Regions from separate parts of the Variovorax monticola genome, predicted to be linked through region 1. Evidence: predicted binding sites of a transcription regulator. Region 1 holds the regulator's gene; the other holds the start of a gene.
What was found. Region 1 encodes FliA, which starts transcription of late flagellar genes. Its sites were predicted from a motif close to CTAAAGTTTNNNNNNNNNNNGCCGNTA; they were not measured.
Positions count from the first base shown of each region.

Region 2: a site for FliA is predicted at 1,923-1,949, ahead of ACSFA5_RS28675 (FlxA-like family protein). Genes of this name have one in related genera too.

Region 1 is NZ_JBPJZP010000003.1:555,194-561,629, forward strand. Features, by position in the region: gene ACSFA5_RS13770 (NAD(P)-dependent oxidoreductase) at 1-100, shown strand, start outside; gene ACSFA5_RS13775 (putative antibiotic biosynthesis monooxygenase) at 147-494, shown strand; gene ACSFA5_RS13780 (glycoside hydrolase family 15 protein) at 451-2,394, opposite strand; gene ACSFA5_RS13785 (type VI immunity family protein) at 2,605-4,590, shown strand; gene ACSFA5_RS13790 (RNA polymerase sigma factor FliA) at 4,553-5,287, opposite strand; gene ACSFA5_RS13795 (MinD/ParA family ATP-binding protein) at 5,324-6,118, opposite strand; gene flhF (flagellar biosynthesis GTPase FlhF) at 6,129-6,436, opposite strand, start outside.
Region 2 is NZ_JBPJZP010000008.1:409,179-415,614, forward strand. Features, by position in the region: gene ACSFA5_RS28655 (hypothetical protein) at 1-227, opposite strand, end outside; gene ACSFA5_RS28660 (DnaJ domain-containing protein) at 234-509, opposite strand; gene ACSFA5_RS28665 (hypothetical protein) at 633-755, opposite strand; gene ACSFA5_RS28670 (DUF3108 domain-containing protein) at 906-1,775, shown strand; gene ACSFA5_RS28675 (FlxA-like family protein) at 1,982-2,353, shown strand; gene ACSFA5_RS28680 (MarR family winged helix-turn-helix transcriptional regulator) at 2,397-2,939, opposite strand; gene ACSFA5_RS28685 (tripartite tricarboxylate transporter substrate-binding protein) at 3,140-4,126, shown strand; gene ACSFA5_RS28690 (mandelate racemase/muconate lactonizing enzyme family protein) at 4,139-5,305, opposite strand; gene ACSFA5_RS28695 (SDR family NAD(P)-dependent oxidoreductase) at 5,346-6,047, opposite strand; gene ACSFA5_RS28700 (Bug family tripartite tricarboxylate transporter substrate binding protein) at 6,037-6,436, opposite strand, start outside.

The sequences.
Region 1 (6,436 bases):
TGCCGTCGCGGAACTGCACCGCACCTTCGTCGCCGCCGGGCTCGGCGCGCAAGACACGGCCGCGATGATGCGGCAGTTCAGCGGCTACGAACGCGGCTGACGCGCGGCGGGCCACCTCCCGGTTTCACAACAGAAAAGAGACACCCATGTTCATCCGCTGCGCGTTCTTCAAGGGCCGGGTCAAGCCCGGCATGGAAGAGGCCTTCAACCGGCATGTGCACCAGAAGCTGGTGCCGCTGTGGACCGGCTTTCCCGGCGCGCTCGAAGTGCGCGTGCTGCGCCAGCTCGAAAGCGACGTGAGCGACCCCGAGCTGGCGATGGTGCTGTCCATCCGCTACGCGAGCCGCGAAAACATCGCCATCGCGCTCGACTCCCCCGTGCGCTACGAAAGCCGCGAGGTCTCCAAGACGCTGTTCGAGATGTTCGACGGCAGCGTCTTCCACACCGTGTTCAGCGCCGAGGAGTTCGCGCTCGCGGCGTCAGCTTCTTCCTAGGCTTCTTTTCAGGCATCTTCTCAGGCTTGGCCGTGGGCTCCGAAGACTCGGGGCGCGCCTTGCCGTCCAAGTCGGCCAGCTGCCACACGCCGCCCTGCGCCGACACCAGCGCGTGCGCGCTGTTGACCAGCCCGATGTGCGAGAACGCCTGCGGAAAATTGCCCAGCTGGCGCTTGGCCACCGGGTCGTATTCCTCGGCGAACAGGCCCAGGTCGTTGCCAAGCGCCAGCAGCCGCTTGAACAGAGCGCGCGCCTTGCGCAGCTTGCCCATGGCCACGTACACGTTCGACAGCCAGAAGCTGCACGCCAGAAAGGCGCCCTCCCCGCCGTGCAGGCCGTCCACGCCCTCCTCGGTGCGGTAGCGGTACACCAGCCCGTGGAAAACAAGCTCTTTCTCGATACGCGCGACGGTGCCCTGCACGCGCGGGTCGTGGATCGGCAGGAAGCCGATCAGCGGCATCCACAGCAACGCCGCGTCGACCGTGTCGGCGCCGTAGTACTGCAAGAAGGAATTGCTCACGGCGTCGTAGCCGCGCGCGCACACCTCGGCATGAATTTCGTCGCGCACCGCGCGCCACTGGTCGACGGGGCCTTCCAGCCCGAACTCGGTCGCGCTCGCGATCATGCGGTCGAAGGCCAGCCAGCACATGATCTTGGAATGCACGAAGTGGCGCGGCTCGCCGCGCACCTCCCACAGGCTGCAGTCGGGTTGCTTCCACAGCACCATCAGCTGTTTGGCGATGGCGCGCTCCAGCGGCCACACCTTGTCCATGTCCGCAAGCCCGGCCTTGCGCGCCGCATGAAAGGCCGCGATGACCGAGCCGAACACGTCGAGCTGCAGCTGCCCGTGCGCGCCGTTGCCGATGCGCACCGGCCGGCTGCCTTCATAGCCCGGCAGCCAGTCGAGCTCCTGCTCGGTGAGCGAGCGCTCGCCGTGCAGGCCGTACATCACCTGCAGCTCTTCGGGTGAGCCGCCCACCGCGCGCATCAGCCACCAGCGCCAGGCGCTGGCCTCTTCCACGTAGCCGGAGCCGATCAGCGCGTACAGCGTGAGCGCGGCGTCGCGCAGCCAGCAGAAGCGGTAGTCCCAGTTGCGCTCGCCACCCGGCTGCTCGGGCAGCGAGGTGGTGGGTGCGGCGACGATGCCGCCGGTGGGTTCGTAGGTCAGCGCCTTGAGCGTGAGCAGCGAGCGCATCACCGGCTCCTGAAACTCGCCCCGGTAGCCGCAGCGTTCGGTCCACGCGTTCCACTCGGCGACGGTGCGCGCCAGCAAGGCGCTGGCGTCGCGCGTCACCGGGGGCTTCAGGTGCGAGGGAAACCAGTCGAGGCAGAACGCGATGGATTGACCGGCGGACACGCTGAAGTCGGCAAAGCTCGCGAAGTTCTCGTTGGTCAGCGGCACGCCGGAGGTGATGCGCACGGCGTCGGGACCGGCCATGGCGAACACCGCGCCGTCATGCCGGTCCACCCAGGGAATCCACTGGCCGTAGTTGAAGCGGATGCGAAATTCCGTGTGCATGGCCACCGTGCCGCGCACGCCCTGCACGATGCGCACCACCTCCTGCGTGCCGTCGTCGGCGGGGCGCGGCATGAAGTCGGTGACGGTGGCGGTGCCCTTCGCCGTGTGAACGGTGGTCTCGAGCACCACGGTGCCGGGCAGGTAGCGCCGCGTGACGCGCGCCTTGGCGTCCCTGGCGCGCATCGTCCAGTGGCCGTTGCGCTCGTCGCCCAGCAGGCTGGCGAACATGGCGGCCGAATCGAAGCGCGGCAGGCAGAGCCATTCGATGTCGCCGCCGCGGTGCACCAGCGCCGCGCTGTGGGTCGAGCCGATGAGCGCGTAGTCGCTGATGGGGCGCGCCGCGCGGCGCTTGGGGATAGTTTTTTTGGCGGGCTTTGACAAGTCGCCGATGCTGGCGCGGCCCGCCCCGGCGGCGCGCCGGAAAGCAGCGCGAACCGTTGCCGGACAAAGCCTGACCTGCCACGGTGCCAACTTGTTCGCGGTCCGAGCGGGATTCTTCTGGTTTCCAAACCGGCTTAACCATTGTTGGCATTGCCGGCGCGGCACGACTTGCAAACTGCGCCGTCCTTTTTTTCGCGACGCGAGTCCCCGATGGCGCACACACTCCCGCCCCACCCCCTTGAGATCTCCTGTGACCCGCACCTGGCCAAGGCCCTGGCCGTGCTCGACGCGCTCGGCCCCGACGGCATCGAGCGCCTGCGCCGCCCCATGGGCGTGCTCGTGTACCGGCTGGGCAAGCTGCTGTGCGCCGCCGAAGCGCCCACCCTGCCCGTCGGCGCGCTGCTCGCGCAGGACCTCGAAGCCAGCCTGCACACCTTCCCCACGCTGAAATGGCAGGAGCCCGGCTTGCGCGAAGCCATGGCGGCGCTCACGCAGGTGCTTGCCGACCTGGGCCGCTACTGCAACGACGCCGCCCATGCTCCAGGGCCGACCGACACACGCAACACCTGGGGCAGTCCGCTGCCCTTCCTGCCGCTGTATCGCGCGCTCGGCGCCTTCGCCGTGGCCTTTCCGGTGCGCCCCGACTCGCGCTGCTACGAAACGCAGCCCGGCGAGGAATCCGTGGTGCATGCCGGCGGCGACGACAAGCCGAAGGTGCGCGGGGACGCACAGCGCAGCTTCGCCACGCTGCTCGATGCCTGCGACTACCAGGTGGGCTTCTGGCAGGCGCCCTTCAAATCGGAGCTCGCCCATGCCGCCAACGGCATGCCCTTCATCGGCACGCCGGCGCCGCGGCCCGCGCGCAAGGGCAACTGCCACTGGCGCAAGCCGAAGGGCAGCCTCTCGGCCGACCTGGTGGTCGTGCCGCCGGGGCACCCGTCGCCCAGCGCCACCCAGGTGACGCACGCGGTCGAACTGAAGCTCACCCCCGACTCCCTGGGACTCAACCAGAGCCAGGCCCTCGTCGACATGTTCGGCCGGGACCGGTTCCACGTTCTCCACGTTCTCCATGTGCCCTGCATGGGCGAAAGCGACCCCCTGCCCGCACCCGAGCTCCAGCGCTGGACCGATGCCCTGCGCAGCGACGCCGGCGCCACGGCGACGGTGCCTGCGAGCGACGCGTCGGGCGCGCCGCAACCGCCCGCCACCTGGCGGCTGGCCATGTTCGCCTCGGCCTACTTCCACATCCGCTCCAAGGCCGACGCGGGCCGGCTGGCCCTGCTCATCCCGCAGCTGCACGAGGAGTTCCAGGCGCTCACCGGCCACGCGCTGACCCGCTACATGGGGCTGCGCAGCGGCGCGGTCTCGCGCAGGGCACTCACGCAGGCGGACATCGAGACCCACTTCCTCAGGCATGCCGACGACATCGTCTCGCTCGAAGCCTTCGATGCGCCGACGAAGGAAAGCTCGTCGCAGTTCGAGTTCCAGGCGCTCGCACAGTGCCGCCGCGCGCGCCTTGCCGTGGCTGCGCCCGGCCTGGACTACCTCACGCTGCACTTTCCGCTGGCGTTCTGGAACGCACGCAAGGACGAACTGCGCGCCTGGTGGCTGGGCGCATTGCAACGGCTGCAGCCGGTTCAGGCCTATATGGGCCTGGGCATCGGACGCCCGCCGGTGCTGGAGCGCCATGCGTTCCAGCAGGCGGCCGAGTTCGCCCTGGCCCGGCGGTTTCTCGGGCTCGACGTGGACAAGCCCTTCTTCATGCGCTCCGGCAGGCCCGACGGCATGAGCCTGGAGCACGGCATGCGCACACCGAGCTTCGGTGTGCTGGTGTGCGGAGACTTCGCCACGAAGCTGGGGGGTGTGGATGCGTTGCGGGGCCGGCTGCGCAAAGTGCCGGGCCTGCGCGTGCAGCCGTGCATGGACGGCCGCGGGCTGTGGATCGAGGCCGGCGAGGCTCCCGCGCTGTACCCGGTCGAAGAAGGGGTTCCCAAGGCCCTGCGCGCACTGGCCGACACCTTGAAGCCCGTGCGCCTGCAAAGGCTGTGGATGGTGAGCTACCCGCCCAACGTGGCGCGCGACGACATGTTCACCCCCGACACCTCCGCGCGCTGGCTGCGGCGCTTCGATGCCGACAGCGACTGGCCCGGCACCGGGCCTACAGCAGGTCCTTCAGCTTCGCCCGCAGCCGGCTGATCGCCTGGCTGTGCAGCTGGCACACGCGCGATTGGCTCACTTCGAGAATCGCGCCGATTTCCCGCAGGTTCAGCTCTTCGTCGTAGTACAGGTTCAACAGCAGCTGGTCGCGTTCGGGCAAGGTCGCGATCGCGTCGACCAGCTGGTGCCTGAAGCCGCTTTCCAGCAGTTGCTCCAGCGGGTCGTTGCTGGCGCGCCCGTCCTTGCGCGATTCCTGCGAATGGGCGTCCAGGAAGGGGTTGTCGGCGTCGTCCTTGGTGAAGTCCTCCACGTACAGCAGCTGGCAGCCCTGGATCTCCTGCAGCAGCGACTGGTAGGCCTCCAGCTCCATCTTCAGCTCCTTGGCGATCTCCCCTTCGGTGGGCGAGCGCCCGAGCCTGTGGCCCAGTGCGTGAATGGCTTTCTCCACGCCGCGCGCCGACTGGCGCAGGCCGCGCGAGCCCCAGTCGTTGGCACGCAGCTCGTCGAGCATGGCGCCGCGGATGCGCTGGCTGACGAAGGTCTCGAACTGCGCGCCGCGGTTGTCCTGGTAGCGGCTGGACGCGTCCAGCAGGCCCAGCATGCCGGCCTGGATCAGGTCGTCCAGCTCCACGCTGGCGGGCAGCTTGGACATCATCTGCAGCGCGATGCGGCGCACCAGCGGTTGATGCTGCGCCAGCAGGTGCGATTTCTCGATGTTTCCCTGTGCGGTGTACACGGCCGTCCTTGTTCCGTTGATGGGGTGGTCCGCGCGTCAGGCGGCCTGCAGCGGCACGGCCGCACGCCACGGCCAGCGGCCCATGTCGTCGGCCAGGCGCCGGAAGTCCACCGCGGCCGCGCTGGCGGGAAAGGCCTCGGCAATGGTCTGCTTCAGCCGCCACGCATCGGGAATGCGCGCATCGAAGCGCACCAGGCCGGCGGGCAGCAGCGACAGCGCGAGGTAGCGGCTGCCGGCATTGGCAAGGTTGTTCATGATCTGCTGCGCGGCGTCGACATCGACCACGCCGTTGATGAGAAAGCGCAGCTGCTTCAGCCCGTGCGCGTAGTGCAGGTTCTTGATGCCCGCATAGGCCGAGGTGATCGACGCCGGATGCGGCTTGAGCACCAGCAGCAGGTCGTCCGCGGCCCGCGCGAGCGGCGACAGGCGCCCCTCGCTGTCGAAGGCCGCGTCGACGATGACCACGCCGTCGGGCCACAGCGCGCGCGGGTCGGTTCCCTCGGGCGCCACGCCGGGCGGCGCCGGCAGCACGTGCACGCCGCAGCCGGCCTGCACGTCGGCCCCGTCCAGCGTCAGCCGCTGGCTCGCCACGTCGGCCAGGCTGCCCAGCGGATCGATGGCCCAGACCTCGCAGGCCGAGCCTTCCTTCGGGCAGTGTTCGTCCAGCAGCAGCACGCTCCTGCCCTGCTGGACCAGGGCCACGCCCAGGTTCATGGCGGCGGTGGTGCCGCCGGCGCCCTGCCCCATGCCCGCCACGGCCACCACGCGCGTGGGCTTCGGCGCCAGCAGGCGCCGCAGTCCGTCCGCCTGGTCGGCGACCAGCTTGCTCATTCGGTTCTCCTCATCGGCCCAGTTGCTCCAGCGCACGCGGCGCCTGCGTGGGCGCCGTCGATTCGGTGCCCAGTGCCTCCAGCAGCAAAAAGAGCTTGCCCACGCCCGCATACAGCGCGCTGCCGCTCATGAGCCGTCCGTTGCGCGCGGGGCGGGCCGTCAGCTGGCCCAGCAGTGCGCGCGTGCGGTCGGCCCATTCGCCCTCGGCGTGCAGCAGGCGCCACACGGTGGTGGTCACTTGCCCGGCGATGAGCAGGCGCTTCATGTTGTCGGGGTCGCCCAGCTCGCCGATGCCGCCCGCCAGCTGCACGCCGTCGC
Region 2 (6,436 bases), on a different contig from region 1:
AGCAACTGGTCCATGGCCGGGATGGACGTGAAGTGGAAAGCCTTGTGCAGCACGACTGCCACCATCTCGGGCGCGACCTCCAGCATGTGAACCAGGAACGCGAGCTCGCTGCGCCGCTCGGCCAGCCGCCGCTCCAGCACGAAATGCCCCTCGGAGTCGTGGCGCATGTCGTCGAGTTCAGCCAGGTACGCGGAATTCAGGTTGTGGAAGAAGGGGGATACGTGCATCGAGACCTAGATGAGCCGGTGGAAATAGTCTGCCCAGATGCCGCGCGCGGTTTGCAGTGGATCGTCCAGCAGGTTGCGCTTGCGGTTGTTGTCGTAGGTCTCCCGCTTGGCGCTGTCGCCAAGGATGTCGTAGGCCTCCTGGGCAGCACGGAAACGTGTGGCGGCGTCCGGCGCAGGGTTGCGGTCCGGGTGGAGCCGGGCGGCTTGTTGGCGGTAGGCCTTCTTGATGTCCGCCGCACTCGCGCTGCTGCTGACACCCAAGGCGAGATAGTGGTCTTGCATGCGGTGCCTTTGTGAGTTGCGGGTGTCACGGCGAGCCGCAGAAGGGGTCGATTGTAGGCAGGGGGTGTGAGTTCGTGCCTCGCGAGGCCCTGATCTGGGGTTGATCGAGCCTGCAGTGACCGCTCAGCCTGTTTCGCACAGCGCGAGAGATGCCAATAAATACCAACTTTTGCTGACGACCGGATCGTCTCCCTCTTCGAATTCGACCGCGCCTTTGCTGTCTTTCGGCAACTTGAAAATTTTCATTTCTCATGAATGCCATTCATGAGATTAAGCGAGAAAGTTTGTGACTTTTTCTCGCTTGGGCAATGCTGATTCACTCAGACCAAACGTCGCTGTCGGCAACCAGCGGAAAGCCTCCCTCAAAATTGGAACTCACTAAAAAGGGAGAAGAAATTGAACCGAGAAAATACCAGCAACATGCCGCGCGCGCGACTGGTTGCCATTGCAGCCGCGGCTGCATTCATTTCCGCATGTGGCGGTGGCGGAGGAGGTCCGGAAGGATTTGCCACATTGCCGGTTTCACCCGCACCCGAACAGCCGGCCCCTGCGGTGGTAGACAGTTCGGCGCCGTGCTTCAACGAGGCCGATTTCCGCGAAGGCACGCTTCTGGAATTCGACGCAGTGAAGCCAGGAGCGGATCCCGCGACGGCCTCCTTCCACCGCAAGACCGTCACCGAGGGCCGCGAGGCGTTTGCCGGCGCCAATCCGGTTGCCTTCAACGTGGCTTCGGAAACTGTCGATTCGGCGCAGTATCGGCAAAGCACTGTCAAGAAAGAATACAAGGACTTTGCGAACGGCAACATCCTGCTCTACGGAAAGTCGGCAACCTACAAAAATACGATCGATCCGAAAGTTGCGGCCGCGTTCCCTTCCGTATTTCCTTCGGGAAATGCTTCTTACGTGACCCAGACCTATGAGCCGCCGTTCTCGTTTCCGGTCGACATCAAATCCGGTCAGGTCGTGAAGCAACAAACTTCTGTATCGAAAAAAGAGGTTCTCAACGGTCGAAGTGGCGCGACGACTTCCCTGCAAGCGAATGCCGAACTCACCTACATCGGCCGTGAAAAACTGGAAACCGCGATGGGCACATTCGATACGTGCAAGCTTTCGCTGAAGATGACAATTGGCGGTTCGGTGCTTACAAAAGAATTCGCCAATGAGTTCTGGGTGGCGGCCGAAGGCCCTTATCGAGGCCAATTCCTCAAGGGACTCGACCCGAAGGCGCCAATGGTCGTGACCAAGATGACCTACTCACCCAAGTAACGTCGCTGGCTTTTCTCTAGAAAACGGACCCTTCGGGGTCCGTTTCAGTTTCAGGCACACCTCGGGCTCGGTCTTGCCGAATCTGCAGAAACGGGTTGCCCCGACCACGCAACGCCTCTCGTCGACCCAACCGATGCTTGTGCGCCCCTACATTTCCCCCCGAACCTGCCGATAGTCCTTCATCCACACAACAACAGAGGACGTCCATGCTGACCGCCATCGGTGCTTCGAGCACAGCCGGAACAGGGAGCGGCACCGCCGCCGAAGTCGCGAAGATCCAGCGCCAGATCGTCGCTACGCAAAAGCAGATCACCGCCACGCAGAAGACCTTGGTCGAAACGCCCGAAGGCGATGCGCGCAAGGCGGTTCAGCAGCAGCTGGAGTCGCTCAACACCCAGCTCGCCATGCTGCAGGCGCAGCTGAAGGCGATTCAGGCGGCGGCGATGCAGAAAAGCGCGGAGCAGCAGATCGACGCCGTGAAGAACGAAACGGGATCGAGCAGCAGCAACAGCAACAGCGCGTTCCGCACCAACGCCAACGGCGTGCCCATCGGCGGCACGCTCAACGTCGAAGCCTGACAAGGCAAAAAAAGACGCTGCGGGGCCGGGCCAGGCCCAGGCCTCAGCCGCGCTCCGGCCACCGGTGCCGCGTGCCGCCCGAGCGCCGGTCGGCCTTTTCCGCGACGGCGCCCTGTGCCACCAGTTCGCTGCCGCGCTGTTCCAGGTGCCGCAGGCAACGCAGAAAGACATCGAGGTCGGCGGGCGCGATGCCTTCCAGCAGGCCGGTGTTCAGCCCCGCGATGCGCGGAAACAGCTGGCCGAAAAGCTGCTGGCCCGACGCGCTCAGGCGCACATGCACCTCGCGCCTGTCTTCCGAATCCTGCCGTCGTTCGACCAGCTTCTTCTCGACCAGGCTGCGCAGTCCGCGCGACGTGCGCACGCGGTCCAGGTGCAGGTTCGCGGCCAGCACGGACGAGGTCATCTCGCCTTCCTGCGCGAGCGTGGCGATCATTCCCCACTCGCGCCGCGTGATGCCGAAACCGCCCTCGACCAGCCGCGTGGCCATGCCGCTGCCCGCGCGCATGGCACGCGCCAGGCGGTACAGCAGCAGGTCGTCCAGGGAGCGGGGCGCGCGCAAGGCGTCTGCGTCGGGGAAAGCTTGCATACGGATGGGTTAACGGGCGGCAAGAGTGTGGTCCGCCCGCCTCGGCGAACAGGTGATGGATTAGATCAACTGTTTGTGCTTCCGTATAACTCGGTAACAAATTTGCACGAACAGCAACACAACGTGGCGGGTGATTCTCGCTGTGAAGACGTTGCGCGCGTGCCCATCCCCGACACCGACAACTGCCCGCAGGACACTTCATGCCCGCATTCTTTTCCAGGCGACAACTCATGGCATGGGGCGTGGCCCTGGCCGCTTGCGCTCCCGCCGCGCACACCGCCCACGCGCAGGCGCCCGCGCTGGACGGCCCGCTGACCCTGGTGGTCGGCTATGCGGCCGGCGGCAGCACCGACCGCATCGCGCGCCTGATCGCCGAGCGGCTGACGCCCAGGCTCGGCGTGAAGGTCACCGTGGAAAACCGTCCCGGCGAAGGCGGGCGGCTCGCGGCCAAGGAAGTGAAGCGCACGCCCGCGGGGCAGAACGTGCTGATGCTCGGCAACCCCGCCGTGATGGTGGTGGCGCCGCTGGTGTTCAAGGACGCCGGCTACGACCCCGACAAGGACTTCGTGCCCGTCTCGCAGGTCAGCAGCTACGACTTCGCGCTGGCGGTGGGCAACAAGCTGCAGCTCGACCGCGCGATGTTCCTGGTGGGCCGGCTGTGGGCACACCCCGAAGAAGCCGTTTTCGGCGTGCCGGCCACCGGCAGCCTGCCTCACTTCTTCGGCCTGATGGTGGGCGACGCGCTGAGCGTGCAGCCGCAGATCAAGGGCTACGGCGGCTCGGCGCCGCTGTCGGCCGACCTGATCGGGGGCAGCCTGCCGATTGCCATCGACACGCTCGACTCGCTCTATGCGCAGCACGTGGCAGGCAAGGTGCGCATCCTGGCCGTGTCGGGCAAGAAGCGCGCGAGCTTCGCGCCCAACATCCCGACCTTCCGCGAGGCCGGCATGAAGATCGACGCCGACGGCTGGAACACCTTCTTCGCGCCCAGCACGATGACGCCTGCCAAGGTGCAGCTGCTGGCCGGTGCGATCCACGACGTCATGAAAGACCCGGGCCTGCAGAAGGCGGCCGACGCGCTGTACATCACGTCCGTGGTCAGCACGGCGGCCGAGACCGCGCAGATGCTGAAAACGTATCGCCAGCAATGGGAGCCCGTCGTACGCCGCTCGGGTTTCCAGCCCTGACGCCGCGCCGATTCAGGCGGCCAGTGCCCGCATCTCGGCAATGAGATCGGCCTTGCCCTCGAAGCCGATGCCCGGCAGCGGCGGCAGCGTGACGTAGCCGTTCTGCACCTTCACGCCGTCGGGGAAGCCGCCGTAAGGCTGGAACAGGTCGGGGTAGCTCTCGTTGCCGCCCAGGCCCAGGCCGGCCGCGATGGCCAGCGACATCTGGTGGCCGCCGTGCGGAATGCAGCGCGAGGGCGACCAGCCATGCGTCTTCAGCATGTCGAGCGTGCGCAGGTACTCCACCAGCCCGTAGCTCAGCGCGCAGTCGAACTGCAGCCAGTCGCGGTCGGGCCGCATGCCGCCGTGGCGAATGAGGTTGCGCGCGTCCTGCATCGAGAACAGGTTCTCGCCCGTGGCCATCGGGCCGGCGTACACCTCGCCCAACTTCGCCTGCAGTTCGTAGTCGAGCGGGTCGCCGGCTTCCTCGTACCAGAACAGCGGGTACTGCGACAGCGCGCGGCCGTAGTCGACGGCGGTCTCCAGGTCGAAGCGGCCGTTGGCGTCCACCGCCAGCTGCCGGCCGGGCCCGAGGATCTTCAGCACCGACTCGATGCGCGCGCAGTCTTCGGCCAGCGTGGCGCCGCCGATCTTCATCTTCACCACCGAGTAGCCGCGCTCCAGGTAGCTGGTCATCTCGCGCTGCAGGCCTTCCACGCCCTTGCCGGGGTGGTAGTAGCCGCCCGCCGCGTAGACGAACACGCGCGGGTCGGGCGTGCCGGTGCCGTAGCGCTCGGCCAGCAACTGGTACAGCGGCTGGCCCGCGATCTTGGCGGTGGCGTCCCACACGGCCATGTCGATGGTGCCCACCGCCACCGAGCGCTCGCCGTGGCCGCCGGGCTTCTCGTTGATCATCATGCGGGCCCAGATCTTGTGCGGGTCCAGGTTCTCGCCGGTCTCGTCGAGCAGCGACGCGGGCTCGGCCTCCAGCAGGCGCGGCAAAAAGCGCTCGCGGATCAGCCCGCCTTGGCCGTAGCGCCCGTTGGAGTTGAAACCGTAGCCGATGACCGGCTTGCCGTCGCGAATCACGTCGGTGACCACGGCCACCAGGCTCAGCGTCATCTTCGAGAAGTCGATGTAGGCGTTTCGGATGTCCGACTTGATGGGGCGCGTGGACTCGAGGATGTTGACGATTTTCATGGTCGGTTTCGGGTGGATGAAAAAAAGGAAAAGAACGCGTTCAGCGGTGCAGCGACGAGCCGCCGCAGATGGCGACGTCCTGCCCTGTGATGGCGGCGGCCGGCGGCGAGAGCAGAAAGCCCACCAGCGCGGCAATTTCTTCCGGCTGGATCAGCCGGCCGATGGGCGGCAGGCGCGGCGCGCTGCCCGCGCGGGCCGGGTCCTGCAGCATCGAGGTCTGCGTGGCGCCGGGCGATACCACGTTGACGGTCACGCCCTGCGCCGCGACTTCCGCCGCCCAGCTGCGCGCGAGCGCGATCAGCGCCGCCTTGGTGGCGGCGTACTGGCCGCGACCGGGCAGGCCCTGCGCGACGCGGCTGCCGACGAACACCACGCGGCCGTGGCCGCGCGCGGCCATCGCGGGCACGAGCGCGTCGGCCAGCCGGGTGGCCGCGTCGACATGCAGGCGCCACATCAGCTCGCCGCCCGCATGGTCGAGCGCGCCCAGCAGGCCCACGCGCAGCACGCCGGCCGCGTGCACCAGCGCATCGGCGTCTTGCAGTGCGGCCGCCGTGCGCGCGATGGCATCGGCATCGCACAGGTCCACCGCCACATGCGCGAAGCCCGCGTGGGACAGCGTGGGCGCCGCCAGGTCGAGCCCGCTCACGCGCCAGCCTTCTTCGAGCAGCCGCGACGCGATGGCCCGTCCGATGCCGCCGCTGCTGCCCGTGACCACGGCATGCGGGGTGGGCTCATTCGACATGGATGTTGCCCTCCACGATGATCTTCTTCGAGCGTGCCATGTCCTCGGCCTGGAACTTGACGAAGTCGTCCACGCTGCCGGGCGTGAGCAGCAGGCCTTGCGCATTGAGCGTCTCGCGCATGTCGGTGCCCAGCGCCTTGTTGACCTCGGCGTTCAGCCGCTGCGTGACGGCGCTCGGCAACTTCGCCGGCCCCCACAGGCCGTACCAGCTGTAGAACTCGTAGCCCGGAATGCTCTCGCCCACCGTGGGCACGTTCGGCAGGCTGGTGGCGCGCGCGGCCGAGGTCACGGCAATCACCTTCACCATGCCGCTCTTGTGGTACTGCAGCGAACCGAGGATGGGGTCGATGAAGCCGTCGATCTGCCCGCCTATCAGGTCCTGGAACGCC